DNA from 3 places in the Exiguobacterium sp. s78 genome. Region 3 is predicted to be linked to each of the others. Evidence: riboswitches for the same ligand, from Rfam matches in the RefSeq annotation. Region 3 holds a riboswitch; each other region holds the start of a gene.

Region 1 (10,454 bases), on a different contig from region 3:
GTCGAATTGCCTGAAGTCGGAGATACGATCTCAGCAAACGAGCCATTCGGTTCAGTCGAGTCGGTCAAGACAGTCTCGGAGTTATACGCACCGATCTCTGGTAAAGTCGTTGCCATCAACGAAAACCTTTCGGATTCCCCAGAACTCGTCAACGAGTCACCATTCGAAGGTGCTTGGATGGTTGACATCGAAATCGAAGATGCTTCACAAGTCGAGGCATTGATGGACGCTGCGGCGTACAAATCGATGATCAACGAGTAATACTTAACGAAAAGAGAGTGAACGAGGCGCTTGCGTTTCGTCCGCTCTCTTTTTTTTGTATACTGACGACAGATACCACGAAGAAAGGAGCGACCGTCATGCAAGAGGTCACGACCGTCCCGGAAAACGGGCTATTGTATGTCTATGCACCGATGTGCGGGACATGCGCCATCGCGGAGCGTATGCTCGATATCGTCGAAGCGACGGAATCAGGTCAATTGATTCAGAAGGCGAACGGGAATTTCATTCCGGATTTCTTAGAAGAAGCCCGTGTCATGAGTGTTCCTGCGTTGTTGCGAATTGAAGAAAATCAAGTCGTAGAGCGACTTTATGCCTTCCAGTCCGTTCAAAACGTCTTTGCTTTCTGTCAAGAACGGTAAGAAAAGTCCAATTGGATTTTTCTTTTTGTTAAATTGTCGGAATATTTACAATAATCCGTTGACAACGCAGAAATATGAATGGTATATTCATAACAACTTCTAGAAATGCATTATAGGAAGTCTAGCAGAGATGATTGTTCAATACGATTCAAGTCCTGAACCCTTTCTCCCATCCTAAGCCGGTGTATTGTTTCCCCTTAAGTCGTCCCCCAAAGACGAAGCGGTGCAATGAACGGGTGGTGGATCGAAAGGACCGATCAGGAAGTGAACGTAAGCTGGCAATCATGTCGAACAGGCGCCGTCCTCCACGCGGAAGAGCGAACAATTCCGAATGGAGCTGGGTTTTCCTTCGTAGCATTTCTAACCACATTATTCGTGTTGTCGGTTCGCCGGCAACGCCTTTTTTTGTTTTCTGGAAGTTTTTTGAGCCGGTCGCTTGCCAGGATAGAATCTCCTTGCTACAATGCGAATAAGGAAAATTACTTTAATTCATATCCGATTACTCGGAATTAACTGGTGAGATGGAGGACGACAAGGCATGACAGTACGTTTTATGGATGTTTTCACAGAATGGGCATCGACGTATGACGAGACAGTAACCGGACACGATCCGGAGTATAAAGAGGTTTTTCGTCGATACGATGAGATTTTGGATACAGTAGCGGATAAAGCGCAGTCGCCGGTCATTGAATTCGGAGCAGGCACAGGGAACCTGACACAACGTCTTCTGGCACGTCACGACGCCGTACTCGCCGTCGAACCAAGTCCGGAGATGCGGGCAATCCTGACGGAAAAGATTCCGTCACTTGATGTACAAGACGGTCACTTCCTCTCGTTCGAAGCGAAGGAAGCACGCAGTTTTGTTTCGACGTATGCGTTTCATCATCTAACAGATGAGGAAAAGGGAGAAGCGATCGAACTGATGGCATCACATTTACCGGCAGACGGAAAAATCGTCTACGCGGATACGATGTTCGTCTCAGAAGAGGCACGCCTGCAAACGATTCGTGAAGCACGTGCTCAAGGGTTCGACGCGTTAGCGGAAGATCTCGAACGCGAATTCTACCCGTTGATTCCAGTCATGGAAGAATTGTTTACAGCACGGGGATTCACTGTTAAATTTATACAATACAATCACTTCGTCTGGCTCGTAGAAGCCGAGAAAATGGGGGAATAAATCATGGCACTTCAAAAAATGAACGTCGAAAGCTTTAACCTGGATCATACGAAAGTCAAAGCACCTTACATCCGCGTCGCAGGATATAAAGAAGGTAAAGTTGACCAAGTCGTCAAATACGATATCCGTTTCACACAACCAAACGTTGAGCAAATGCCGATGCGTGCGATGCACACACTCGAGCACTTACTTGCTGAAAACATCCGTAACTACTCGGATGATGTCATCGATGTCTCGCCGATGGGATGCCAAACAGGTTTCTACATGGCGATGATGAACTTCGACTCGGTCGAAAAAATGAGCGAACTCGTTGAGAAGACGTTGAAAGACGTCCTCGCAGCAGAAGAGATTCCAGCGCAAAACGAAGTCCAATGTGGATTTGCGAGCGCACATGACCTCAAAGGAGCGAAGCACTATGCCGAGAAAATGCTTGCCGGTCGTGATGAATGGGACATCGTCTTCGGATGATCGCGAACAACGTCCGCGACCTCGTCGGAAACACACCACTCTACGAGATCACTTCATTCGATTTGCCTGCTGGTACGCGCATTTTGGCGAAGCTCGAATGGATGAACCCTGGGGGCAGCGTCAAAGACCGCCTTGGCATTCAACTCGTTGATGCAGCAATCGAAAACGGACATGTGACACCAGGCGGTACGATCATCGAGCCGACAGCTGGGAATACCGGCATCGGCTTGGCGCTCGCCGCTAAGAAATACGATCTCAAAGTCATCTGTGTCGTTCCGGAAAAATTCAGTCAGGAAAAGCAGACGTTGATGCGGGCACTCGGCGCAACCGTCGTCAACACGCCGACTGAACTCGATATGCAAGGGGCTATCGACCGGGCTAAAGAACTCGGTCAGGAAATTCCGAACAGTTACGTTCCGTTACAATTCGAAAACGAAGAGAACCCAGTCACGTATCAGCGGACACTCGGTCCTGAGCTGATTGCGGACTTACCGCATATCGACTGGTTCGTTGCCGGTTGTGGTTCAGGTGGTACGTTCGCCGGAACAGCGGACTTCTTAAAACAACGTCTCGGTACAAAAGCAGCAATCGTTGAACCGGAAGGCTCCGTCTTAAACGGTGGTCCAGCCGGTCCGCATAAGACAGAAGGTATCGGTACAGCGAAATGGCCAAGTCTCGTTCCGCGTGAACTCGTTGATGAGATTCATACGATTTCTGACCGCGATGCATTTGACGCGGTTCATACACTCGCTGCTCGCGAAGGATTACTCGTTGGTAGTTCAGCAGGTGCAGCGCTCGTTGCTGCGCTTGATATCGCGAAGCGTCACCCCGGCAGTACGATCGTCACCGTCTTCGCTGACAGTGCCGAACGCTATTTAAGCCAACAAATCTTTGAAAAGGTGGACGAAACTCATGCGTAAGAAGACAGCATTGATTCATGGAGGAACAGGTGTCGACCGGGCAACAGGAGCCGTCACACCTCCGATCTATCAAACAAGCACATACAAGCAGGATAAAATCGGTCAACTTAAGGACGGATACGAATACTCACGGACAGCGAACCCGACACGGACGAGCATCGAACGATTGATTGCGGATCTTGAAGGCGGCGCACGTGGTTTTGCGTTCGGTTCTGGGATGGCAGCGATCCATGCCGTCTTCCACTTGCTTGAGTCTGGCGACCACATCGTCATGACGGATGACGTCTACGGTGGTACGTTCCGCTTGATGCAACGCGTCTTACCGAAGTTCAATATCCAAGTGACATTCGTCGATACGACGGACCTTGCGGCAACGGAAGCAGCGATCCAAGACAACACTAAGATCGTTTACGTCGAAACACCGACGAACCCGTTGTTGAAAGTAACGGACATTGAAGCAATCGCAACGATCGCCAAACGTCACGATCTTAAACTTGTCGTCGACAACACGTTCGCGACGCCTTATCATCAACAACCACTCGCACTTGGTGCAGACATCGTCTTGCACAGTGCGACGAAATACATCGGCGGACATTCGGACGTCGTCGCTGGACTTGTCGTCGTCAAAGATGATGCGCTCGGCGAAGAGCTGCACTTCATCCAAAACTCGACAGGCGGCGTGCTTGGACCGCAAGACAGCTTCTTGCTCGTCCGTGGTCTTCGTACACTCGGTATCCGAATGGATGCGATCGAAGAGACAGCACATGATCTCGTTGCGTTCCTACAAGCGCAAGATATTGTCTCAAACATCTTCTATCCAGGACTTGCATCGCATCCTGGTCACGACATCCAAGCGAAACAAGCGACTGGATTTGGTGGGATGATCAGCTTTGATGTTGGTTCAGCAGCGAACGCAGAAAAACTCGTCGAGGCGACACACTTCTTCACACTTGCTGAAAGTCTTGGTGCCGTCGAGAGTCTGATTTCCGTTCCGGCACGGATGACGCACGCGTCGATCCCAGCAGAACGTCGGGCAGAACTCGGTATCACGGACGGTCTCGTTCGGATTTCAGTTGGACTTGAGGATGCGGAAGATTTGAAAGAAGACTTAACACGTGCTTTCACGTTCCTCGAAAAAGTTTCTGAAAAAACTGTTTGACAACAAAAATAACCCCTGCTAATATTCAGAATATATTCTACAAACTTAATACCGAAACTCTTATCGAGAGTGGTGGAGGGACTGGCCCGATGAAACCCGGCAACCGCGGATCTAATCCGAAGTGGTGCTAATTCCAGCAGACAAAAGTCTGGGAGATGAGAGCAAATGGTTTTGTGTACTGAAAAGTGCGCGCGTTTGCTCTAAAACGCGCGCACTTTTTTTATTTTAGGAGGGACAGTTGTGATTCGTTTACAAGACGTAGGAAAGATTTATCGCTCAAAGCGCGGAGCGGTCGAAGCCGTCGCGAATGTCGATCTGACAATCGAGCGCGGTGAAATTTTTGGAATAATCGGTTATTCCGGAGCAGGGAAATCCACCCTGATCCGATTACTGAATATGCTCGAAGCACCAACGAGTGGTTCGATCCAAATCGATGGTGTTGAAATGACATCACTAAAACCTAAGGAATTACGAGGCGTCCGCAAGAATGTCTCGATGGTCTTCCAACACTTCAACTTACTATGGTCACGGACGGTTGAAGAGAACATCATGTTCCCACTCGAGCTCGGTGGCTTCCCGAAAGCACACCGCAAGGAACGGGTAGCGGAACTGATCCAACTCGTTGGTTTGGACGGACGCGAAAAAGCCTATCCGTCACAATTATCCGGTGGTCAAAAACAACGTGTCGGTATCGCTCGGGCACTGGCATCGAACCCGGACGTTCTCTTATGTGACGAGGCAACAAGTGCACTCGATCCGAAGACGACGGACTCAATCCTTGAGTTACTCGTCGACATCAATGAAAAACTGAAACTGACGATCGTCTTGATCACACACGAGATGCACGTCATTCAAAAAATCTGTCACCGGGTCGCCGTCATGGAAGCCGGTAAAATCGTCGAGCAAGGACCGGTCGCAGAAGTCTTCCGTCATCCGAAGCAAGCGATGACGAAGGAATTCGTCAAACAATTGACGTCGCCGTCGGAGAACGAGTTAACGTTCGCGAAACTACGCGAACGGTACCCAACCGGAAAAATCGTTCAGTTGACGTTCGTCGGATCGACAGCGGAAAGCCCGATCCTCGCGGAAGTCATGAAGGATTCACCGGTCCTGTTCAATATCATCGGCGGAAACGTCGGTCAATCGCAGGAAGGGGCACTCGGTACACTGTTCATTCAGTTGATCGGGGAAACAGAAGCAACACAAGCGGTCATCACGAAGCTTCAAGCCAGTGATGTTGAAGTGGAGGTGGATCACCGATGATTTCATTCTTTGACAATCTAGATTGGGACATGGTGTGGGAAGCGACAGGCAGTACCGTCTATATGACGGCAATCGCTGGTGTTTCGACATTCGTCCTCGGTTTGATCATTGGTTTACTATTGTATGCGACAAACGAAGAGTTATTGTTCAAGAATCGGGCGTTCTATTCAGTGTTGAGTTTGGTCGTCAACGTCTTCCGTTCGATTCCGTTCATCATCTTACTGATCTTATTGATTCCATTTACGACAGCAATCGTCGGTTCGTTCCTCGGACCAACGGCAGCATTACCGGCACTGATTTTCGGTGCTGCACCATTTTACGGTCGGATGGTTGAACTCGCGTTACGCGAAGTCGATAAAGGTGTCATCGAGGCAGCCGAATCGATGGGCGCGACGAAGTTCCAGATCATCTATAAAGTCTTAATCCCGGAAGCATTGCCTGCCATCGTTTCGGGAATCACGGTTACGCTCGTTTCACTTGTCGGTTATACGGCAATGGCCGGAGTAGTCGGCGGAGGTGGACTTGGGGACATGGCCTTCATCGAAGGATTCCAGCGTTCTCAAAACGATGTCATCGTCATTGCGACACTCTTAATCTTAGCGATCGTCTTCGTCATCCAAATCATTGGTGACTTGCTGATCCGCGCGATCGATAAACGTTAATTCGAAACTTAATCATATTGGAGGAATCATTCATGAAAACTTGGAAAAAATTCGTAGGTACTGCTGCTGTATCCGTCTTAGCTATTAGTCTTGCTGCATGTGGCGAAAAATCATCAGGATCAGATAGCAACGACGACAAGACACTTGTCGTTGGTGCTTCGAACGTACCGCACGCTGAGATTCTTGAGCACGTTAAAAAAGAATACGAAGCAAAAGGTTACAAACTTGAAATCCAGAAGTTCCAAGATTACGTACTTCCGAATAAAGCGCTCGCTTCAAAAGAAATCGATGCGAACTACTTCCAGCACGTACCGTATCTCGAGCAACAAGAGAAAGAAAACAAATCGTATAAGTTCGCGAACGCAGGTGGCGTCCACGTTGAACCACTCGGTATCTACTCGAAGAAATACAAGTCACTCGATAAGTTGCCAAACGGTGCAACGATCCTGACGAGCTCAAACGTCGCGGAACGCGGTCGTGTCTTGACGTTCCTTCAAAATGAAGGGTTGATCAAACTCAAAGACGGTAAAACGACAGATGCACAACTCGGTGATATCGCGGAGAACCCGAAGAAACTCAAGTTCAAAACGAACATCGAAGCATCACTTCTTCCGCAAGCTTACAAAAACAATGAAGGCGACGCCGTCCTCATCAACACGAACTATGCGATCGATAACGGTCTGAACCCATTGAAAGACGCAATTGCATCAGAAGATGAGTCTTCACCATACGTCAACATCATCGTTACACGTGATGGCGATGAAAAAGACAAGCGTGTCACAGCACTTCTTGACGTTCTGCACGAAAAGAAAAACCAAGATTGGATCCTCGACAAGTACAAAGGTGCTGTCGTTCCAGTCAGCAAATAAGTTCACCGAAGCCGGCATCCTTCCTATATAATGGAAGGATGCTTTTCATTTGTCTGAAACAGGGGTTAGGGGGAATCATATGCAACGCATACGTCAACTGCATCCGTTGACACTGGGGGTCTTGTTCGGGACGTTTTTCTCACGTCTCGGAACATTCATCACGATGCCGTTCTTCGCCATCTACATGACGACCGTCCTGAAATTTGATCCGGTCGATGTTGGCTGGGTACTCAGTATCTCGGCGATCGCCAGTCTCGTCATGAGTTTCATCGGCGGCACCTTGTCGGACCGGTATGGTCGCCGGGCGATGATGCTTGCCGGAACGATCGGATTCGCGATCGTCTTCATTGCGCTGGCACAAGTCGAGACATTCTGGGCATTCTTTACGCTCAGTGCCTTGAACGGGGTCTGTCGTTCGATTTTTGAACCATCCGCCCGTGCCTTGATCAGTGATACGACGGACGAAGCGAACCGATTGTTCGTCTTCAATATCCGTTACGCGATGATCAACATCGCAGCAGCGATCGGGCCGGGAATCGCCTTGCTGCTGAGTGCGGGGAACACGTCCGCGACGTTTTACATCACCGCGTTCGTCTATATCGTGTACGGGGTGATGATTGGTATCTTATTCAAACGCCATCCGATCACCGAGACGCATGGTGGCAAAAAGGTCTCGTTCGGAGCGACGGTTCGTCTGTTGCGGACGGATATCGCCTTTACGCTGGCACTCGCCGGCATCATCTTCGGGGTCTTCGGCTACAGCCAGTTCAATTCGACCTTGCCTCAGTTTTTGACGGAGACGTCACTCCTTGAGGGCGGGAAGACACTCTATGCGATCTTGATCACGATCAATGCGATCACCGTCTTGATCGTGCAGTATCCGATCATGAAGTTCGGCGTCAAGACGTCGCCGCTCGTCTCGATCACGACCGGGATTGCGACCGTCGCTGTTGGTTTGTTCATCATCGGAAACGTAAGTTCGATTTGGTTGATGGTCGTCGCGATGATCATCTTCACGTGCGGGGAAGTCATGATGTTCACGATGACTGACATCTTGACCGATCGCTTCGCAAAACCAGAATTACGGGGCAGTTATTTCGGGGCGATGGGCTTGACGTCGATCGGACAATCAATCGGTCCGATCGCCGGAGGACATTTGTTAAGTTTATATGGAGCGGACCGTCCGTTACCGATTTTCGGGATTTTAGCGGGCTTGACATTATTCGGAATACCACTGCTCCTACTGTCACAACGGATTCATCGGACTTCGACGATCGAGGAACTGGAGGAACCAGTGAAACTTTCGAATGATTCTCAACAAAACGCATGATTTTGAGAAAAATCAGCGAGCGATGACGCTTGAATAATACGCGATGTTTCTTTAAGATTAGAATGATACTAAATTAGTAACGCTCGTGTTCTGAATCGTCAGTCACGAAATGAATAGATGGAGGGATTCTAACATGAAGGCTTCACACTTGAAGATTGAAGATCTACACGTCGCGATCGACGGCAAGGAAATCTTGAAAGGCGTCAACTTGGAAATCAAAGGCGGGGAAATCCACGCGGTCATGGGACCAAACGGGACAGGTAAATCAACACTCGCATCAGCATTGATGGGTCACCCATCGTACGAAGTGACATCTGGTTCAGTCACACTCGACGGCGAAGACGTCCTCGACATGGAAGTCGATGAGCGCGCACAAGCGGGTATGTTCCTCGCAATGCAGTACCCAAGCGAAATCAGTGGTGTCACGAACTCAGACTTCCTTCGTTCAGCGATCAACTCGCGTCGTGAAGAAGGCGATGAAATCTCACTCATGAAGTTCATCCGTGAGCTTGATTCACAAATGGGTCTTCTCGAGATGCCTTCAGAAATGGCACACCGCTACCTCAACGAAGGTTTCTCAGGTGGAGAAAAGAAACGTAACGAAATTCTTCAGATGATGATGCTTAAACCAGCGATCGCGATTCTTGATGAAATCGATTCAGGTCTTGATATCGATGCACTGAAAGTCGTCGCAAAAGGTGTCAACGAAATGCGTTCACCTGAATTTGGCTGCTTGATCATCACGCACTACCAACGTCTCTTGAACTATATCGAGCCAGACTTCATCCACATCATGATGGGCGGAAAAATCGTCATGTCTGGTGGTAAAGAACTCGCACACCGTCTCGAAGCAGAAGGTTATGACTGGGTTAAAAAAGAACTCGGCATCGAAGACGTCGAAATCGAAACAAAAGCGTAAGACGAGGGAGGAAGCATGATGACTGTAGAACTGAATCTTGCAGTAAATCGCGAGGCAGTGGCAGAACGTGCGACTCGCTTAGGGGAACCATCTTGGATGGTCGCAAAGCGTCAAGACGCGCTTGATCTTGCCCCAACGCTCGCATTGCCAAAAGTAGAAAAAATCAAGATCGAAGGCTGGAACTTTACAGAAGGTACGACGGAACTTGAAACCGTCACTGGTCTTTCTTCAGATATCGAAGCATTGATCGGCGAAAACCGTGATCACATGCTCGTTACGCGCAACGGACAACTCGTTCACGCGCAAAACAGTGAAGCGGCGAACGGCGTCATCTTCACGACGCTCGAAGACGCATTAAAACAACACCCGGAACTCGTCGAGAAGTACTTCATGACGGAAGGCGTTCAAGTCAACGAAGATCGTCTTGCGGCATTAAACGCAGCACTTCGCAACGGTGGTACATTCCTTTATGTACCAAAAGGCGTCAAGCTTTCTGTACCAATGCAAGCGATCTACACGCTTGAGCAATCAGGCGCAGCGCTTTACCATCACGCAATCATCGTCGCAGATGCGGACAGCGAATTGACGTATATCGAAAACTTCGTCTCTTACGGTGACGAAGCGCATAACGTTAACGTCGTCACAGAAGTCTTCGTTGAAGACAACGCAAAAGTTCTCTTCGGTGGTGTCGATACGCTATCGAAAGGTGCCATCACGTATATGAACCGTCGTGGTGTCGTCAAACAAGGCGCGAAGCTTGAATGGGCACTCGGTCACATGAATGACGGTCACACGGTCACAGAAACAAAAACACACCTCGTTGGAAACGATTCGTTCTCAGATACGAAAGCCGTTACGGTCGGTCGTGGAGAGCAAAAACAAAACTTCAACGTCCGGACGGACCACTTCGGTAAAGGATCAGAAGGTTTCATCTTGATCCACGGTGTCCAGAAAGATTCAGCAACATCGATCTTCAACGGAACGTCGATGATCCATCACGGCGCTTCGAAATCAAACGGCGTTCAAACGGAACGTGTCCTCATGTT
Region 2 (10,454 bases), on a different contig from region 3:
CGCTGCATGATCTTCTGTCGGACGAAAGAACACGTTGATTTCGTCGCGAATGGTCTACGCGCACATGACTATCCGGTTGAAGCGATCCATGGTGGGATGGAACAAGACGATCGACTCGATGCGATGAAAGCCTTCCGTGCCGGGAAGTTCCGAATTCTTGTCGCAACAGATGTCGCGGCACGTGGGATCGATATCGAGAACATCACGCACGTCATCCAGTATGATCTCCCTGTCGAACGAGAAAGCTACGTTCACCGGACCGGTCGGACGGGGCGTGCAGGAGCAGCAGGACAAGCAATCAGCCTCGTCACGCCGGCAGACGAACGTCGCCTGAAGGAAATCGAGCAGTATCACGGGAAACTGACACGTCGCCAAGCACCGACGGAAAAGGACTTGATGCGAACAGCGGATGCATTTGAGGAGAAGATGGCGACGGAAGATACGCGTTCTTCGAAAACGGAGCAGCTTGATGCGGACATCATGAAATTGTTCTTTAACGGCGGGAAAAAGAAAAAACTCCGTGCCGTCGACTTCGTTGGAACGATTGCGAAGATTGAAGGCGTCACAGCAGACGACATCGGCATCATCTCGATTCAGGATACGTTGACGTATGTCGATATCCTCAACGGGAAAGGTCCGCTTGTCCTCCGGGCGATGAAGACGACGAAGGTCAAAGGGAAACAATTGAAAGTGTACGAAGCATTCAAGAAATAAGACAAGCCGGTCATTCTCCGCTTAAGCGAAGAGGGATCGGCTGTTTTGCGTCAAGGCATGCCCAAGATGGAGTCCGCTAGCGGCTGCCTGGGCAAGCGAGTGTGTGGCACCGGAACAATCCCCGATCGCATAGACACCGGGACATGTCGTCTCAAACGTCTCTGACGTCTCAAGCATCGGTGCGTAAAACTTGCCATCTAATCCGTAAAGCAACGTATCTCCCGGAAGTTCCACTTCAAGGAGTTGCTCAAGGCGCTCTAAAAACCCTTCTAAGACAAGCATGTCTTCTGCAGGTACTTCTGCATGCAAATTACCGGGGGACGCGGTTAGGGAAGGGACAATGGTGTTACGACTCAATTGATCGTGTGTCGTCGCTCGCGATGCTCGGAAATCACTGAGTCGCTGAACGAGAATGCGATCACCACCTTGGTTGATTCCGCCAATGATGCGCGTGGCATACGCATTCGCTTTCGCTAGCGTCGAAAAATAACGCGGGAGAAATAGTGTAAAGTTCAGATTCGTCGAGCCGTCTGCTGTCTCGTGGACATTTTGACCGTCCGGCATGACGAGTCCTTCTTGATATTTGCGGATGATCCGTCCGCGCGGATTCATGCAATAGGTGACGGCTTGACCGTAAGGCGAGTCGTAACCGAGCTTCGTCTCGAACGTCTCCTGTAACAATGTCCGAAATAGCGCCTCATCCGTCTCAATTCGCACCCCGAGATCAAGTCGGGTCCGCTGTGGGGTGACACCAAGCGTCGCTAATTGGTGCAACGTAAAGTCTGCACCTGAACGACCTGTCGCAAACACAATCCGTTGACTGACGAAGATCTCGTCCGTTGTTTTGATCGTAAACGGCTCTGATTTTGTGATCTGCTCGATTGTCGTTTCGAATCGGGCATCGAGACGTGGTAATAAGGCGTCCTCAAACGCCGTGAAGACAGCAGCTGTCCGTACTGTGCCTAAATGACGGACGGTCGTCTCGACCGAATGTAGACCGGCGCGACGGGCACGAGACGCTACAGTAGAGGAATGCGTGGAATAGGTCTCAACTGTACCTCCACCATATGTACATAAAAGATCATCGACTTCTTGGAACAGTCGTCGTGTCGTCTCTTCACCGATTTTTGAGACGAGTTCCCCGCCGAATCCTGTCGCATAATTGAACTTTCCTTCTGATTTGCCAAGCCCCGCAAATCCAAGATACGCATCTTCTGCCTTGCGCTCGCGAATCGTTTTTCCGGCATCGAGCAGTAAGACGCGTTGCCCGTCTTCAACAAGCTGATGGGCGAGGAAAATTCCTGCCACACCGGCTCCGATAATCGTCACATCATACATTACTGACGCCTCCTTTTCTTTGAGTATACAAAAAAGCCGGATTCCTATGAAAGGAATCCGGACTGAGTGAAATCGCTTATTTCCACTCTGCGATGTCAGCGATTGGTAGACGAACCGATGGGTATCCTGCGTCCACTGCTTTACCGATTGAAAGCAACATGACTGGGAGGTAACGCTCTTTTTCAAGACCGAATGCTTCTGCGATTTGGTCTTTTTCGTAACCACCGATTGGGTTTGTATCGTAACCGTGTGCACGAGCGACGAGCATCAATTGCATCGAAACGAGACCTGAGTCGATCAAGATGCTATCACGTAATGTTTCAACGTCTTCTGGACGGTAGAAACCTTTGATGGCTGGTACTTGGCGATCACGTACTTCTTGTGGCATAAGACCTTTTTCAACAGCCATGTCGTAAATTGTCTCGATGCTGTCGACCGCGTTCATGTCACCGAAGACAGCGATGACAGCAGAAGATGTCTCGACTTGAACTTGGTTGAATTTTGCGAGTGGTGCGAGTGTCGCTTTACCTTCTTCGCTATCGATGACGAGGAAACGCCATGGTTGCATGTTAACTGAAGATGGTGCAAGTGTTGCTTCTTCAAGGATTTGTGTCATTTCTTCTTTTGAAATTTTTACGTTTGTGTCGTAGTTACGAATCGAGCGGCGTCCTTTGACGATTTCCATGAAGTCCGTTGTTGTTTGAGTAGTCATAATTATTCAATCTCCCTTGTGTGTGTTTTCTTTTTTTATAGTGTAAAAAAACTTATTTCCAGTCTGCGATGTCGTTGATTGGTAGGCGAACTGATGGATATCCAGCGTCCACCGCTTTACCGATCGATAGCAACATGACCGGTACATAACGATCTTTTTCAAGACCGAATGCTTCCGCGATTTGATCTTTCTCGTAACCACCGATTGGGTTTGTATCATAACCGTGTGCACGAGCGACGAGCATCAATTGCATCGAGACGAGACCCGAGTCAATCAAGATGCTGTCTTTCAAGTCGTTTGCTGATACGCTGCTGTACATACCTTGAATCGCTGGTACTTGGCGATCGCGTACTTCTTGTGGCATAAGCCCTTTTGCGACAGCTGTATCGTAGATGTTCTCGAGTTGATCAACAGCGTTCATGTCACCGAAGACCGCGATGACAGCAGAAGATGTCTCGACTTGGACTTGGTTGAATTTCGCGAGTGGTGCGAGTGTCGCTTTGCCTTCTTCGCTATCGATGACGAGGAAACGCCATGGTTGCATGTTGACAGAAGAAGGTGCGAGTGTTGCTTCTTCAAGAATTTGTGTCATTTCTTCTTTTGAGATCTTCACGTCTGTATCGTAATTACGGATCGAACGGCGTCCTTTGACGATTTCCATGAAGTCTGTTTGAGTTTGCGTTGCCATATTAAATCGACTCCTCTTTTAATTTAGGTAATGTGTCGGCGTTCGCTTCGATGCGTTGAATCATCTCAGCTAACGTCCGTTGTTCTTCAGCAGAGAATCCTTCGAGTAAGTTCTCGAGGAACTCATCTTTTTGTTCGCGTAATCGTGCAATGCGCGTCGCCCCTTGTTCCGTTAAGGAAACAAGAATCACCCGATTGTCAGCGGCTGACCGTTCGCGAGCAATCATCCCTGTCGATTCCAGGTGTTTGAGGTGACGGGTCACCGCCGCGTGATCGACATTGACGCGTTTTTGCAATTCTTTTTGACTGATCGTTTGATCGACCTGTAGTTGAGCAAGTAGGTCCATTCGCGTCTGACTGAAACCATCCGTACAGAGATCGAATTTTTGAGCAATCGTCTTATTGACGGAGACGAGTGCATAGATCAAACGTCCTTTTTCGGTGCAGGAAATACTCAATCCATCACATCCTTCCCTTCGTTCGAAGAAACCTTTGACGTATCAAAGATTGATATGTAAACGAATATAACGTGTTTATTTTGATGGCGCAACTTATCTGCTTCTGACATAAAAAAAGATATCATTCACGCAGAATGATATCGAGTCAGGCGACTTAGCTAATTTGGCGTTCAGACGCTGGAATTCCTTTTGCATCAATCGCTGCAATGATCCGGCGGAAATAGAACAACCAAAATTGCAGAAACGGTCCAATCAGGAAAATCGAGAGGATCGTACCGAAGAAAACAGGTCCCCCAAGCAACCAACCGATGCCGCATGCCGTGACTTCCATGATCGTCCGCATCAGACGAATCGACGTTCCGAAGCGCTCTGCAAGTGTCAGCGTTAACCCATCTCGTGGACCAGCCCCGTATCCGACAGCGACATACAGACCAGCGCCCATCCCAATGATGAAGATACCGAAAATCAGCCAGAGCGTATTCAACCAGATCGATTCAAAAGAGGGTAAGAGATGAGAACCAAGCACAAGATTCATGAAGACACCAACGAAAATCGCGTTGACGAGCGTTCCGATTTGCGGTGTGACGCGGTCTAATGCGTACTTAACGAAAACGAGTAATAGACCAACAAGCAAGATGATCGTTCCGACGGATAGTGGCGTCTTCTTTTGGAGACCAAGATGCAATACATCCCACGTCGAGACACCGAGTTCAGCCGTGATCATCATCGATGAGCCAAGAGCGAGTAAAAATAAACCGAGCAGGAAGAGTCCCCACTTTAACGTAGCGCGTAACAACCAGGAAGCGCGATGACGCGTCATGTCTGTCACCTCATTTCTTAAAATAATTGATTCGTTAACTGTATCATGAGGAAAGTGGAAGAAGAAAGACGAAATTTTCCGTTTTTTCCATCTTAAGAAGGAGGGGAAGGTCAAAAGAGAAACGTATACTGAAGAAAAAGGAGATGACCGAATGAAAGCGATCCGGCACCTAATTCGTTTTACATATATAGAAGCGATCTGTTGCGTCTTTCCCGTGATGATTTTCGCTGCGCTTGCTCTTTCACGTTATCTTCCTACTGAACCGATCGCACGATACGATCTCCTGTTGCTCTGGTGTATTCTCGTCCAAATCGTCTTACTCGTCACGCGGTATGAAACGATGGAGGAATTCAAACTGATCTTATTGTTTCACGTCATCGGTCTAGCACTTGAACTGTTCAAGGTGAACGTCGGGTCTTGGAGTTATCCGGAAGACGCTTTGACGAAAGTGGCTGGTGTTCCCTTGTATGCAGGATTCATGTACGCAAGCGTCGCGAGTTATGTCTGCCAGGCGTTTCGGCGATTTCATTTACGATTCATAGCATTTCCACCCCCCTGGCTTGCGATCAGCGTCGGCAGCCTCGTCTATCTCAACTTCTTCACCCACCACTGGATCTTCGATGCACGCTGGCTATTGATGGTCCTCGTCGTCCTCGTTTTCTATAAGTCATGGGTTCATTTTACGATCGAGCAGACGATCTACCGGATGCCGCTCGTTCTATCCTTTTTACTGATTGCCTTTTTCATTTGGATCGCGGAGAACATCGTAACGTTCTTTAAAGGCTGGGTCTATCCGCATCAGGAAGGAGGCTGGGTAGTCGTTGATCTTGGAAAATTGTCTTCTTGGTTCCTGCTTGTGATCATCACGGTTTTGATCGTCATCGTTGCGAAATACAAGCGTCAGGATCCGGCTGTGGAAATTCAGCAACGTACCTGAACAAAAAAATAACCTGGTTATTTTTTTGGACTACTTCCGCGTTTTTTCGTTGCTATAGTGAAAAAAACGCAAAGGAAGTGGTTACGGATGATGCAACAGGTGTTGGAACGAGCAACTGAATTGGTACAGATGAAATTAGCGGTCGTGGAGCAGTATGAAGATTGGCAACTCTGGCTCGACGAAGTGAACGGAATCGATGAATGGGTCAAAATGTCAGCGTATTATGCACCGCGCGACGTTCAAGAAACACCGGTCATCGATGAAGTGATGGAGTTAGAGAAACAGACTATCGTCATGCCACCGCAAGTACCGATCGAGCCAGTACGCAAGCAACGTTATGCCTATACGTTTCAGCGGGGGTTAAAAGGTGGTACTTTACTAGAATGGTCGGGCAGTCATATTTCTGAACGAGACGTCCGCGATTGGAATCTCGAGCACGGCATGGAAGTCCGTGTCCGTGTCGATCGTCAGGATGATCAAAAAACGATATGCCGTATCGAAGCCGTCGTCTCGACGGAGCGAATGAGAGAGAATCCAGAACGTGTCGTGTTTGAACAAGCAATCGTCAAGGCGCATGGAATCATTGAGGAAACGGTGAATGGTCCACTGCAAGATGAGTCGGGCAGATCGTTCTATTATGTCGTTCCGGTAGAAGACATGCGCTATTTCCGACTAGAAGCAGGTCAACTCGTCGATCTCGTCATGTGGCGGGAACGGAAGGATACACTGACGATTGCTTGGAAGCATCCATTCACGTATAAAGAGCCGATCATCAACGCATCATCTAACCGCCCATCAGAGGTAGAGCAACCGGTAGTGAAGACGTCTGTGACAACGAAAAAGTCAAATCGGTATGCACGAAAAATGAAACGACAACCGGTTCCGAAAGCTAAAAAAGCACAGCGTCGCGTCCGTATGCCAAAAGAGCGAACGATTGAACCGATCGTGACGACAGCCGTACCTGGACAATTGATGGATTTCGTTGATAAGACACCACTTGATTTCACGCGCTTCACAGGAATGCGTCTCGTCATCGTCGGAAATGAACAACAGACCGCTGTCTATCGCGAGTTCTTTGCGCCGACGGGAATCGAATTGATTCATCTTGCAGGGGACGCACAGTCCGCGAAAAAGATTGCCTGTCTCGCCAAAAAGACGGACGCGATCGTCGTCGTGACGAGTCGCGTTTCTCATGCAGCGAGTGCACATGTCATCGCGCAGGCGAAAAAGCATGGTATTCCATTCGCGATGGAACGGCTCGACGGTCGACGATCGTTATACACGGCGTGTGAACGACAACTTGAGCGTGCTTGGCTCAACCAGCAACGAGACGGGAAATTATTGAAAAAAGAGTGAAACATTAGAAGAATTCGACCGTAAAGTAAGGTGAGAACTTATTTTTCAAGGAGGACCTTACTCATGTCATCTCAATTAAAAAAAGCAGCGAAGGAGTCGCTCAGCGGTCGTTGGGGATTTGCCATCCTCATGTTCGTACTGTTTTCTATCATCCAGAGCGTTCCGACGTTCATCGGACCAGATCCTAACGAAGATCTAAATGCGATGAGTGCGGTCAGTATCATTCTTTCGATTTTATTGATCCCAATCGCAGCGGGTTGGACGTGGGTCGCGATGTCGTTCGCACGCAATGAAGAAGTCAAAGTAGCTGATTTGTTCGAGCCGTATAAAATCTTCGGCAAAGTCATCGGCGTCTCGATTGTGCAAGCGGTCTTCTTATTCTTATGGACATTACTCTTGATCATTCCAGGGATCATCAAGTCGTTCTCTTACCTGTTGACGTTCTACATCCTTCGAGATGAACCATCGGTCGGTATCCTCGAGGCGATCACACGTTCACGTCAACTCATGGATGGTCATAAAATGGAAGCATTCTTACTCTTCCTATCATTCATTGGTTGGGCATTACTCGTGATCGTTACACTTGGTCTTGCTGTCTTATGGGTTGGACCATACTTCAGCGTCACAATGGCAAAATTCTATGATCGTGTGCGTGGTGAACAAGCGCCAGAGCCAACATCAGATTTCGTCGCACCATATTAATACCGAATCCCGACACGACGTCGGGATTTTTTTATGCGTGAAATAATTCCGATTGGAAAAGACGGTTTAATGGTTGCTTTAGTTCAGTGAATTTTGTACGATGAATGCAACACATCTTATCTAGAGAAGTCGAGGGACTGGCCCGAAGACACTTCAGCAACCCCGCTACGGCGGAAGGTGCTACTTCCAGGAAGGGATACCTTCCGAAGATAAGAGCGGACAGGACAAGATACCGTCGCTCTTTTCGAACTTCGAAAAGAGCGTTTTTTTATGATAAGGGGGACGATGGAGTGGAGTATGGTTTTTGGTTACCGATTTTTGGGGGATGGTTACGTAACGTCGAGGATGAACAGATGCCACCGACCTTCGATTATGCGAAACAAGTCGCACAAACAGCAGAACGAATCGGCTTCTCGACGACGTTGATTGCGGAATTGAACTTGAATGATATCAAAGGCATCAAGGAACCGAGTCTTGAGGCATGGACGACGGCAGCAGCGATTGCTGCAACGACAGAACGCCTTGAGATCATGACAGCGGTTCGTCCCGGGTTCCATAATCCAGCGACGACGGCGAAGATGGCGGCAAACATCGATCAGTTGAGTGGTGGACGCTTTACGCTCAACGTCGTTTCAGCGTGGTGGGCAGAGGAAGCGAAACAATACAACGGTATCTTCACAGCGCACGATGAACGCTATGCTCGGACGGAAGAGTTCGTCACGGTCATGAAGGGACTGTGGGCAGATGCGTCACCGTATAGCTTCTCCGGTCATCACTACACGATCGAGCAAGCAGAACTCCATCCGAAGCCAGTCCAGCGTCCAGGCATCAAGCTCTACGCTGGTGGAGAGAGTGAAGCTGGAAAGCGAACGATCGTCGAACACTGTGACGCTTATGTCATGCACGGGGGCACTGTTGAAGAAGTAGCCCATAAAATCGACGACATGAAAGTACGCCGGGAAGCGACGGGACAAAAGCCGCTCGAAAGCTTCGGTCTTGCTGCCTACATCATTTGTCGGGATACGGAAGAAGAAGCACTTCTTGAATGGCAACGGATCACGGACGTCAAGGAAGACAGCGCCGGTTATGCCGGTTATCAGGATTTCATTAGTAAATCGCAACTGGAGCAACAGGTCGAGCGGAACGATTATTCTGTCTCGAACCGTGGTCTACGTCCGAATTTAATCGGGACACCAGAACAAATCGCTGAACGGATTCTAGCGTTCGAAGCCGTCGGTGTCACGTTACTTTTGTTACAATTCTCACCACAACTTGAAGAAATGGAACGCTTTGCTCGTGACGTAATGCCACTGGTCGAAGCGAAACGAAAGGTAGGTCAACAATCATGACAAAAATTCATATTCTCCACGAAAACCAAGAATGGACGGACCATCTCATCAAACGTCTCGAAGAACTCGAATTACCGTATGAACAGTGGCACTTGAATGAAGGAATCGTTCCGCTGGATGAACTGCCGCCAGAAGGCGTCTTTTACAGCCGGATGAGTGCTTCTTCGCATACGCGGGGACATCGTTACGCGCCGGAGTTGACGGAAGGGGTCCTCGCTTGGTTAGAAGAGCATGACCGGACCGTCTTTAACGGAACGCGTGCGCTCCGTCTTGAAGTCAGCAAAGTCAATCAATATACGGCGTTGCGGAAGGCTGGGATTCGTGTACCGAAGACGACGGCTGCCGTCGGACGTGATCAAATCGTACAAGCAGCAAAAGAAATCGGTGTTTCGTCATTCATCACGAAACACAACCGTGCCGGAAAAGGTCTCGGCGTCCAGCTGTTCCACTCGATTGAAGCACTTGAAGCTTATCTCGACGGTCCGACATTCGACGAACCAGTCGATGGCATCACGTTGATTCAAGAGTATATTCAAGCACCAGAACCGTACATCACACGTTGTGAGTTCGTAGGTGGAAAGTTCGTCTACGCGGTTCGAGTCGATACATCAGAAGGGTTCGAGCTTTGCCCAGCGGATGCATGCGTGATCGACGACTTGTTCTGCCCAGTCGGTGAAGAAGCACCGCAAACACCGATGAAGTTCCAAATCGTTGAAGGCTTCGATGACCCGATCATCCAAAAGTATGAAGCATTCCTCCAAGCGAACCAAATCGCGGTCGCAGGCATCGAGTTCATTAAGGATGCGTCAGGTACGATCTATACGTATGACGTCAATACGAATACGAACTATAATTCGGATGCCGAGGCAGCTGCAGGACGCTACGGTATGCTCGAACTAGCGAAGTTCCTCGGTGCAGCCCTTGAAACAAGCACAGTAAAATAAGAATCTGCTCTCGCCCTGTCACCGGACGTTACAAGACCGGATGACAGGGTATTTGTATAGAAAAGGGGGCGGATCTATGATTACGTGGAGAGAAGAACGACAGCTCGATATTCCGATTGAGGAAGCATGGCACTTGTTTGATCACACGCGATTGCAGCGTTTGATTCCAAACGTCGTCCAGCACGAGGTGATTGAACGAAAACCGGGTGTCGTCGGTTCGACGTATCGTCAAACATACATGCAGGGTAATCGACTTGAAACCTATATCGTGACCGATTTAGCCTATACGAACGAGCCTGACTTCAAACAAAATACGATTGGATTCACATTGGCTAAAATATTCAAGATCGAGATGACGTTTACACTTAAACCGATCGACCATGACCGTTGTCTGTTGATCTATACGGGAAAAAATGAGGGAGCGAACTTTGTTGGAA
Region 3 (10,454 bases):
TTACCCGTGTCAGTTGGCAAGAAGGCGCTGCTTATGTCGCAACCAACGCGTTAACGCAAACAGCACCTGTCTTTCAAAAACAAGCAACACTGACGTCGAAAAGTCCACTCTCATTAGTTGCTTCACCATTTGATTCCACCGTCGTGACGACACTTCCCGCCTATCAGCGAATCGATACATACGGCACTTTCGACACGTTCACACGTCTGAAATGGAACGAGCAATACGTCTACGTCTCTACGACACAACTCGAGCAACTTCCAAAATTAGTTGGAACGCGTTATGCCAAACGAGCGACTTCTCTTTTCGTTGAACCGAAGACGACGAGCGCGAAGTCAGCTGTCACTCAAAATCAAGCATTCGAAACGTTCGGTACGACGGGTACTTTTACACGCGTGGCCACTAAAACGGGTTACGCCTTCGTATTGACGGCTGATTTAGCTGATGCGCAGGTCGAAAATTATCCGGAAACAGGACTGCGTTATGCCAAACGAACGACTTCTCTTTTCGTTGAACCGAAGACGACGAGCGCGAAGACAGCTGTCACTCAAAATCAAGCATTCGAAACGTTCGGTACGATCGGTACTTTTACGCGTGTTACGACTAAGACGGGTTACGCCTTCGTATTGACGGCTGATTTAGCTGATGCGCCGGTCGTGAACCATCCGGAAACCGGGCTACGTTACGTCCAACAGCAGACGACGGTCTATGCTACTGCGACTACGAAAGGAAAAGTCGTACAATCGATTCCTGTGAATACTTCGCTTCAGACGTACGGCATCGAGGGGTCATTTACACGAATCAAACGAAACGACGAGTATGCCTATGTGTTGACGGCACATCTCGGTACGTTGAAATACTATCCGAAGACTGCACGCCTCTATGTTCAGCGCGTTACGCCAATCTATTCGGACGCCAAATCTTCAAGTCCTGTCTTAAAGCAACATCAAACGAATACGCTGCTGACGGTGTATGGCACAAGCGGTACCTATAGCCGGATCATCTTCCGTGGAGTTCATGCTTACGTCAAGACAGCTGATCTCGGTACTGGAAAAGTCTATGCATCAACCGGGACACGATACGCGAAACGCAACTTGTCCGTCTACACGTCTGCTTCGACGAAGAGCAAAATTATGTATTCCGTCAAACGAGCTGACAAACTAACGGTTTACGGCACAAGCGGTAGTTACACACGCTTGAAAAAAGGATCGGTCTACGGCTACGTCAAGACGACGGATCTCGTGACGAAAAAGCCGGATCTGTATGACGTCACTGGTCAACGCTATGTGACGGAAGACGATGTCGTCATTCGTTCGCAGGCAAAACTTTCGAGCAAAAAAATCGGCACACTAAAAAAAGGTACCTCGATTTCGATCTACGGAAAAAGCGGTTATTATACACGCGTCAAATATAAAAATGCCTTTGGTTTCGTCGATTCGAGTCGTATCGGACTGAACAAGCCGACGGCAAAAGCAAAAAAAGGCACGACATTTTATGTCCACCTGGACCAGACGCCACTCTTCTCTGCCGACGTTGCTTACAGTCGCCCAGCTGCCTATTTGAAGAAAGGAACAAAACTGATTGGTCTGAAATCGATTGATGATGACTTTTGGCAAGTTCGCCTGGCAAATGGTCAAACCGGTTATGTCCTCAACCCTTATATCAGCACGAGCAAACCCGATATGGGAATGACACAAAAAGCGATCGACCGGGCGAAAATCTATACGGTCAAACAGACGACGTCGTTCTTTGCGAGTCCGACAAGTCCAAAAGGCAACGGACTCGTTGAACAAGGCAAACGGGTTTATCCGCGTCATCGAGTCGGAAACTTCTATGTCATCCAGTCAGGCTGGACACCTGTTTATCTTCCTGTATCCGCTGTGACGATCACGTCCGATAAACGGGTCGTTAAAAAGAATAATACGCGTGGTGAAAAGCTGATCCAAGCAGCCGTTCAACATATCGGCACACCATACACATGGGGTTCGCAAGATGCCGTGAACGGTGGTTTTGACTGTTCCGGTTTGATTCACTATGCGACGAACAAGGCTGGAAAATACGGTGGTCGGACGAACGTTCGTGGCTACTGGTACGGTGCTTTCTTTACGAATCGCCGGACGAGTATCTCGAGTGGTAAACGCTCGGATATCGTCTTCTTCCAGAATACCTACACGGATGGTCCATCGCATATCGGGATCATGCTCGATAGCGAACACTTCATCCATGCGGGCGGTTCACAACTTCAAATCAACTCGATTTATGAACCGCGTTGGCAAGAGCATTTCCTCGGATTTAAATCGATGTAAGACAAAAAAAGACGAATCCGTCGAAATCGACGGGTTCGTCTCTTCTTATCGCAATACGTTAAAATGTCATCTCGACGTATTTCGTTACTTGTCGATCCATCAAGTATAACTCGATCTGTTCACGGTAGGCTTTATAGTGATCGGATGCGATATGCGCTTCAAGTGCCTCTTCATCCCGATACACTTCATACAGCATGAATTGATGCTCATCCTCGATCGATTGATGTAAGGAATAACGTAAGCACCCTTCTTCTTTTTGTGAGGCATGATAGACCGTTTGTAGAATCGGGAAGACTTGATCCGCAAGTCCTGCTTTGATTGTAAGTACAGCGTTGACGACGATTTCTCCCATGTTTCATTATCCCCTTTCGTGATTACCTGTATCTGTACCCATTTTCACGAAAAGACACACGTCAAAGGAGCTTGAAGATGCAAACTCAACTTTTTGAAGCACTTGAACAATTCGAACCGACGATGATCGCGTTACGTCGTGATTTTCATCGACATCCGGAACTCTCTTTCCAGGAAGTCCGCACACCAGAACGAATTGCAAACTTTTACGCGGAGCAGGGCATCCCTTATCAAACAGCCGTCGGAGGTCGTGGTGTCGTCGCGACGATCGAAGGCAAACAGCCTGGTCCGACGATTGCGGTCCGTGCAGATTTCGATGCTTTACCACTTCAAGAAGAGACGACGCTTGCCTTCCGGTCGATCCATCCCGGTGTCATGCATGCTTGCGGGCATGATGGTCACACGGCAATGGTGATGGCCCTGGCTGCTACGCTCTATCCGTTACGTGATCAATTGCAAGGAACGATTCGAATCATTCACCAGCATGGTGAAGAGGTCTTTCCCGGTGGAGCCGTCCAAATGATTGAAGCCGGTGTCCTCGAAGGTGTCGATGCGATTTTTGCGACACATCTCGAAAATGATTTACCGGTTGGTACGATTGGGTTTCGGGAAGGACATACATTATGTGCGATCGACGAATTCGAAATCATCGTTCATGGTCAAGGCGGGCATGCCCAAGCACCACATAAAACAAAAGATGCGCTCGTCGCTGGAGCGCAGCTCGTCTGTAACTTACAGCATCTCGTTAGTCGACGGGTCGACCCGTTCGAGCCGGCAGTTCTTGCAATTGGTTCTTTCCATGCGGGAACGGCGCCGAACATCGTCACGGGTGAAGCACGCATCGTCGGTGAAATTCGGACGTTCAATGAGACATTGCGGCATCAGCTCCGGCAAGAAGTCGATCTTGTCGCCAAAACGACATGTGCCGGCATCGGTGCTACCTATTCAATCGACTTCACGACGGGTTACCCGGCGCTCTGGAATCATCCGGACGAGACAAAACTTGTTCAGGAAGCCGCTTCTTTCTTACCGGAAGCATCCGTCCGGGCACTCACACCAATGATGGCTGCGGATGACTTCGCGCATTATCTAACACATGTCCCGGGAAGTTATTTCTTCACTGGCTCCGGATATACGGACGGTCGCGTCAACTATCCACAGCATCATCCGCAGTACGAAATCAACGAACAGGCGTTGTTGATTGGTGCGAAGACACTCGGAGCGACGGTTTTACGTGCCTTAAAACCTAAGGATTGACTTTATTTCTGTGTGAATGGTATCATCACAACAATGATAACGAATGACATCAACTTCATATACCCTTATCAAGAGTGGACCGAGAGATCTGGATCGATGACGTCCCAGCAACCTGCGCATAGCAAGGTGCTACGACCAGCAAAGCGAAAGCTTTGGTTGATAAAAAGCGGCGACTCCTTTTGCAACCAAGCGAAGGAGTCGTTTTCGTTTTCTCGCTGTCAGACATACAATGGGGATTTCCCACGGAGAGGAAGAGACAGATGGAAAAAGCAACATTTGCAGGTGGATGTTTTTGGTGCATGGTGACACCGTTTGAAGAATTACCAGGAATCGAGGGAATCGTATCAGGTTACATGGGCGGACACGTCGACAATCCGACATACGAGCAAGTCAAAACAGGAACGACGGGACATCTCGAAGTCGTCCAAATCACGTTTGATCCGAGCCTGTTCCCGTACGAGCGTCTGCTCGAACTCTACTGGCCACAAACGGATCCGACGGATGCAGAAGGTCAATTCCAAGATCGCGGCACGCAGTACGCACCAGCGATCTTCTATCATACGGATGCACAGCACGAAGCAGCGATCGCTTCCCGTGACGCCCTTGCTGCAAGCAATCGTTTCAAACAACCGATCGTGACGCGGATCGATGCCGCTTCTGAATTTTATCCGGCGGAAGAGTACCATCAAGACTTCCATAAGAAAAATCCAGAACACTATAAAAAAGATCGTGCTGCTTCTGGTCGCGATGCTTTCATCGAGCAGGAATGGAAAGATACGACGACGGTCTAATCACTTCGAACCATATACAGTAGCTGAAACTGATTTCAAACATCTCGTTCTTACCCTACTTTCAGTAAAAAGTGGAGGATGATCGAGATGTCGTGGAATCAGTTTTTTTTGTATGTAAAAAAATGATGTCTTCTTTACCAACACCCTTACATAAATTTGTAATCGTTTACAAAATAAGCCTTTTGTTTTACGGTTAATAAAAATTAACCGGTTAAAAAGGAGATCAGTGCATGGAACAAAAAGCGATTCACATGTTAGAGAACTATGAACAGTTAAAAGTGATCAGTGATCCGTTACGAACAAAAATCCTCATGTTTCTCGTCGAAAAACCACACACGGTACATCAGTTAGCCCACTTGCTGACGTTATCCCGCGCGAAGGTCCTCTATCACGTACGGGAACTTGAAAAGCATGACTTGATTCGTCTCGTCCGTACGGAAGAACAGGGCGGCAATCTATTGAAATACTATCAAGCGATTGCTCGAGGATACATTCCTGCCGATCATCTACTGAACTTCGTCGAGACGAATGAAGCGACCCGGCAGTCGTATCTTGAGGTACTAGACCGGGCAAAGACACGCGTTCTTACGGCTCCGACAGCTACTTTTTCTCCTTCATCTTCGAACATCGAGGACTGGATGAGCTTATCACTTCAAAAGGAACTGGCGATGTCTGAAGCCGATTTTCGGCAGTTTGCTACAAAATATCGTGCTCTATTGGACGAGTTCACACGGTCCCCTTCACTAGACAAAAAAGATAAAAAACACTTCTATATCATGACGACTGCCTTTGCAATTGATGAACCACTATTTGAGAATGACGACGTCTAAACCGGAGGTGCCACATGCTGCCTATTGAAATGGATACGCAACAATCGCTGTTTAAAAATCGATCTTTTTTATTTTTATGGGGGTCCGGTATGTGCTCTGCCCTCTCCCTATCAACCTATCTGTTTGTTGAACAATGGTATGTCATCCATACGCTAAACCAGGCGTCATATCTTGGATTCGTCCTCATGGCCACCTTGTTACCCCGTATTTTTCTCATGTTATTCGGTGGCGTCTTATCCGATCGCTATAAACGTTCGACGATCATGCGCATCTCGAGCGCTTTACGAATCAGTTTCATTCTCTGTCTTCTCGCATTACTTCATACCGATCAGCTTACATTGCTGACGATTTTAGGATTCGCCTTTCTATTCGGTAGTGTGGATGCATTCTTTTCGCCGGCGAATGCTTCCTTACTTCCTACGCTCGTTCCGAAAGAACAACTCACTAAAGCCAATTCACTGATTCAGACATCTAATCAAATCGCCCTCTTTTCAGGTCCGATTCTTGGTGGAGTCATTCTCAGCTATTCTTCTTACTCGCACGTCTTTCTCGTAATTTTCGGGACACTCTGTCTGACGCTCCTTTTCACGTATGGTATTCGTGAATCTAAGATCAAGCGATCGCTTCAGCATTCAGCTCTCTTTGAACTAAAAGAAGGGCTGCATTACGTTTTTCACTTTCAGCAACTCAAGCAGACACTTTTTCTTGTCATCTGTGTCAATTTCTTTTTCTTTGGACCACTCTTACTCGGAATCCCCTTACTCGTTCATGATGTGCTCCAAGGAGATGCGATGGATTTAAGTTATATGCAAGGTGCTTATCAAATGGGAATGCTCGGAGGGGCGCTCTGGAGTGGTTTTACGCAAACGAAAGTAAATGGGCTTACCTCATCGGTCCGATTAATTGGCGCCTTAGGTCTGCTTCTCTTCCTGCTTAGTCAAGCGCAGCAGATCTTGTTGTACCTGATCATCCTGTTATCACTTGGTGTCCTTTCTTCGATCATCAATATTCGCTTCATTACGTTCATCCAGTCTCAGTGTGCGGAACAGACGATGGGACGTGTCATGAGTGTCGTGAATGCCGCGTCAAATGGTCTCATTCCATTATCTTACGCGCTCCTCTCGTTTCTACTGTCGTTTCACGTTTCGATCACGACAATCATATTGTACTGTGGTCTTCTCATTATTGTTCTCTCACTTTACTTCAGAAGACGAATGGTTCATCTATTCGATTGAGATCAAGTCACAACACATAAAAACATGCGAATCTCCCGATCGAATTAGCGGGAAACGCGCATGTTTTATTTAGTCAATCTAGAACGTGAGTGTTCATCCTCGACTCCTGCAGGGAAAGAAAGCGCGAGTCGCGCTTTCGTCAGGGTCAGGTAAGACCCGGCAAATCGCATAGAATGCGGGATGACGCGGCTTACCTCCCGCCTGCGGAAAGCGAGGATGACAGAAACGTTCGTCAGTCGATCGAACTAGTATCAGATTTTTTAAGAGACTTGCTTCGGTATATCCTTCGCCCTCTCTTCCGGCGCCACGACTTGATACCGCTTCAAGACGAAAATCCCACATACCATGACAGCGAGACCGACGAGTTGACCGAACGATAAATCAATTTGTGGTAAACCGAACCAGCCGAACGTATCGACAGCGAGAGCAAAGCTTAACTGCGAAATCAGAACGACAGAGATTGCGACGGACGGACCAAGTAACTGAATCCCACGCATGACACAAAAAACGACGCCGACACCGACAAGTCCACCAAACCAATAGAGTGGCGATACGTTTTGAATCTGTCCGATTGTTCCACCACGAAACAGAACATACGTGACACTTGCTCCGATGAAACCGACGAAGAAGACCAGCGTCGTCGTCGCCCAAGCGCCAAACGCGTCACTCATCCGAGCATTCAATACCGTCTGTAAACTGATTAACATCCCTGCAAACACGGCACACACGATGCCTATTATCATGTTCGTTCCTCCCTACTCATAGCTGTTGCCGTTCGCCTTCTCGCGAATCCGCTCCAGATCGACGATGATGATTTTCCCGCGTCGTCGAACGAGAATCTCTTCTTCACATAATTTCGTGATGATCCGATTGAGATGGCGATAACTCGTTCCAAGCCAGTCGGCGACGTCATGTAAGTTCGACGTCCGCATCTCCTGATAAAACAAACTGTCACTGGCTTCAGAAGCGATCGACAACAAATACCCTGCAAATCGCTCTTCAACTGTATACAACACATGGTGCGACGCTGATTTCGAGTCGGCATACCACTTCGCTGTGATCGTGCGTAATAAGAATTGCAGAAAGACGTTCGTTGTATTGTGCTCGCGTAAAATCGCATACGGTACGCTCAACACCTCGACATCGGTCACTGCTTCGACCGTATTCAGCACTTCCCGTTCATTGATGAACTCAGCGTCACCGATCACTGTCAGTGGTGTCTTGAATCGTAGAATCCGTTGTTTCCCTTCTGACGAGGCAGCAGATATCTTAACTTTGCCTGCGACGATGAAGTACATCCGGTCGATCGCTGCCCCTGTCGTACAGAGGAGTTCCCCTTTTTGGAAGGTTTCTTGACGCAACCAAGCGCGCGTCTCTTCCGTCAAAATCGTATCCAGTCCATACTGTTGAATGACGGTTTCCATGTTCATTTCCCCCCTTTAGGCAAGTGAGAAAATCGCAACTCCTGCAAGCATGAGACCCACACCAACCCACTGACCACGATTTCCTTGTTTTTTTAAGACACCGAACCATCCCTTTAAATCAATCACAAACGCACATAAAATCTGTGCGACGAGTAATAAACACATTGCCCATGTCATCCCGAGCGTTTGGATTGCTGTCAGTTCCGTTACGACGACTAGCACGCCAATCAAACCGCCGCTCGCATAAATCCACGGTAACTGACGGAAGCCACCGATTTTCCGATCTCGTACGAAACTGTAAATGACTAAACAACCCATCAGACCCACAAAGTGGACGATCAATACGGACAACCACGGTCCGACCCCTGTCGCAAGGCGCGCATTGAATATGCCTTGCAGGGCGATGAACAGACCGCTCATCAAAGCAAACACGACTCCTTGCACGTCATCTCCTCCTTTAATCTCTACACTAGAGTAGACCTTACTCGTACCCTACTTGAAAAGGACAAATGTCCCATTTTCAAAAAAACATGAAAAAACCCGCTGTCCACAAGTGGAATCACGGGTCCCTCACTATATGCTCATGTCGTAAAACGAGTAGTCGTTTGCTTCAGCTGTTCCTCTGCTTCCGTCATCATGCGCGTAAACAACTCCGCAACAGTCGGCACATCATGAATCAATCCGGCAACCAGTCCAGCGTTGACATACCCTTTCTCCTCATCACCCTTAAGAGCGCCCGTAATATGATACGACTCATTCGTCTGATCAAGAAAAGCAGCAGGTGTCTCTGCTGTGAGTCGTTCGACGTAAGGACCATCAAGGACACGTCGGACGAATCCGACGGAACGTCCGATGATGCGTGTATCGGTATCGGTCGCATCCATTAAGTGCGCCTTGTATGCCGAATGAACCTTCGCCTCTTCCGTCGCGATCAATCGTGTTCCGAGCTGGGCACCCGCCGCACCAAGTAACAGAACAGCTGCCAATCCACGCCCGTCACCAATCCCACCCGCTGCCAGGACCGGAATGTTGACCCGATCGACGAGTTGCGGAATCAAGGTCAGCGTCGTCAACTCGAGCGGTGAATTGATGCCTGCCGCTTCAACTCCCTCCGCTACGAGTACATCAGCGCCTGCTTGTTCTGCCTTTAACGCCTGTTTGACTGAAGCGACAACAGCGATCGTTTTGATGCCAGCAGTTTGAAGTCGCTCTATGTACGGTGCCGGATTTCCTGCCGACAAGGAGACGACCGGAATCTTTTCTGCGATCGCGAGATCAATCAGTGCTTCCGTATAGGGAGACACACGAATCGCGATGTTCAAGGCAAATGGTTGATCCGTCAGCATTCGTGTCTCGTGAATCCGCGACGACACTTCATCGACCGACAATGTCCCGCACCCGAGCGTTCCGAGTCCTCCGGCATTCGACACCGCTGCCGTGAGCGCCGCATGACTAATGTTACCCATTCCTCCTTGGATTAAAGGATATCGAATTTTAAAGAGCTCACAAATCGGAAACATATCTTTCCTCCGTTCTCGACTTCACTCACATGCTATACTGACATGGAATGAATAGCAGTTCATCTTATTATAGAAACGAGGTCATTCTGTTATGAAGATTCCGTATCAATCGATTCATCCGAACGTTGCCTCCGATGTATTCATCGCTCCTGGTGCTTATCTGATCGGAGACGTCACGATCGGTTCCGAGTCTACCGTCTGGTTCAACGCTGTCTTACGCGGTGACGAAGGACCGATTACAATTGGGAAACGATGCAGTATTCAGGACAACGCGACGATTCATCTCTATGAAGGGGCACCCGTCGTCATTGAAGATGAAGTAACGGTTGGACATAACGCAATTTTACACGGTTGCAAAATCGGACGTCGTTCGATCGTCGGAATGGGTGCGACCGTTCTTGATCACGCAGAGATTGGTGAAGAATGCATCATCGGGGCGAATACGCTAATTCCATCGGGAAAAGTTTTCCCACCCCGTTCGCTGATCATCGGCTCACCCGGTAAAGTCGTGCGTGAACTAACAGAAGCGGATCTTGCGATGATTCAGGAGTCGATTGATTCTTATGTCGATAAAGGATATGCCTTCCGAAACATTCTCGCAGAATCCGCTGAACAGAACACATCTGAATGACACGAATGCGGGGCGGATCAACTGATCCGTCCCGCTCTTTTCATTCGAATAAATCTTCACCGCTCTGCAAACAGCGGGTGTTCCGCCGCGTCGTACGAGGCACTGCGTT

The links. Region 3 has a riboswitch for S-adenosylmethionine ahead of msrA (peptide-methionine (S)-S-oxide reductase MsrA). Riboswitches for the same ligand answer to the same signal wherever they lie in the genome.
Region 1: linked by a shared signal. The riboswitch ahead of KNQ18_RS02270 (methionine ABC transporter ATP-binding protein) and the one ahead of msrA (peptide-methionine (S)-S-oxide reductase MsrA) in region 3 are both predicted to bind S-adenosylmethionine.
Region 2: linked by a shared signal. The riboswitch ahead of KNQ18_RS13585 (LLM class flavin-dependent oxidoreductase) and the one ahead of msrA (peptide-methionine (S)-S-oxide reductase MsrA) in region 3 are both predicted to bind S-adenosylmethionine.

Annotation. Positions count from the first base shown of each region.
Region 1 is NZ_JACSNB010000001.1:454,227-464,680, forward strand. It holds gene gcvH (glycine cleavage system protein GcvH) at 1-261, shown strand, start outside; gene KNQ18_RS02245 (thioredoxin family protein) at 360-641, shown strand; gene KNQ18_RS02250 (class I SAM-dependent methyltransferase) at 1,180-1,818, shown strand; gene KNQ18_RS02255 (S-ribosylhomocysteine lyase) at 1,822-2,286, shown strand; gene KNQ18_RS02260 (PLP-dependent cysteine synthase family protein) at 2,283-3,206, shown strand; gene KNQ18_RS02265 (bifunctional cystathionine gamma-lyase/homocysteine desulfhydrase) at 3,199-4,365, shown strand; SAM riboswitch class I at 4,423-4,527, shown strand; gene KNQ18_RS02270 (methionine ABC transporter ATP-binding protein) at 4,606-5,628, shown strand; gene KNQ18_RS02275 (methionine ABC transporter permease) at 5,625-6,290, shown strand; gene KNQ18_RS02280 (MetQ/NlpA family ABC transporter substrate-binding protein) at 6,323-7,159, shown strand; gene KNQ18_RS02285 (MDR family MFS transporter) at 7,239-8,489, shown strand; gene sufC (Fe-S cluster assembly ATPase SufC) at 8,623-9,408, shown strand; gene sufD (Fe-S cluster assembly protein SufD) at 9,427-10,454, shown strand, end outside.
Region 2 is NZ_JACSNB010000003.1:90,956-101,409, forward strand. It holds gene KNQ18_RS13540 (DEAD/DEAH box helicase) at 1-714, shown strand, start outside; gene KNQ18_RS13545 (NAD(P)/FAD-dependent oxidoreductase) at 736-2,052, opposite strand; gene KNQ18_RS13550 (nitroreductase family protein) at 2,129-2,764, opposite strand; gene KNQ18_RS13555 (nitroreductase family protein) at 2,817-3,452, opposite strand; gene KNQ18_RS13560 (MarR family winged helix-turn-helix transcriptional regulator) at 3,454-3,909, opposite strand; gene KNQ18_RS13565 (YczE/YyaS/YitT family protein) at 4,064-4,729, opposite strand; gene KNQ18_RS13570 (DUF817 domain-containing protein) at 4,881-5,666, shown strand; gene KNQ18_RS13575 (DUF2325 domain-containing protein) at 5,754-7,022, shown strand; gene KNQ18_RS13580 (DUF975 family protein) at 7,086-7,724, shown strand; SAM riboswitch class I at 7,838-7,940, shown strand; gene KNQ18_RS13585 (LLM class flavin-dependent oxidoreductase) at 8,015-9,073, shown strand; gene KNQ18_RS13590 (ATP-grasp domain-containing protein) at 9,070-10,017, shown strand; gene KNQ18_RS13595 (SRPBCC family protein) at 10,094-10,454, shown strand, end outside.
Region 3 is NZ_JACSNB010000002.1:290,217-300,670, reverse strand. It holds gene KNQ18_RS12930 (C40 family peptidase) at 1-2,306, shown strand, start outside; gene KNQ18_RS12925 (putative quinol monooxygenase) at 2,365-2,658, opposite strand; gene KNQ18_RS12920 (M20 metallopeptidase family protein) at 2,736-3,914, shown strand; SAM riboswitch class I at 3,977-4,080, shown strand; gene msrA (peptide-methionine (S)-S-oxide reductase MsrA) at 4,175-4,705, shown strand; gene KNQ18_RS12910 (winged helix-turn-helix domain-containing protein) at 4,936-5,535, shown strand; gene KNQ18_RS12905 (MFS transporter) at 5,550-6,770, shown strand; gene KNQ18_RS12900 (DMT family transporter) at 7,031-7,513, opposite strand; gene KNQ18_RS12895 (Crp/Fnr family transcriptional regulator) at 7,526-8,194, opposite strand; gene KNQ18_RS12890 (DMT family transporter) at 8,210-8,638, opposite strand; gene KNQ18_RS12885 (NAD(P)H-dependent flavin oxidoreductase) at 8,776-9,714, opposite strand; gene KNQ18_RS12880 (gamma carbonic anhydrase family protein) at 9,806-10,345, shown strand; gene paaX (phenylacetic acid degradation operon negative regulatory protein PaaX) at 10,402-10,454, opposite strand, start outside.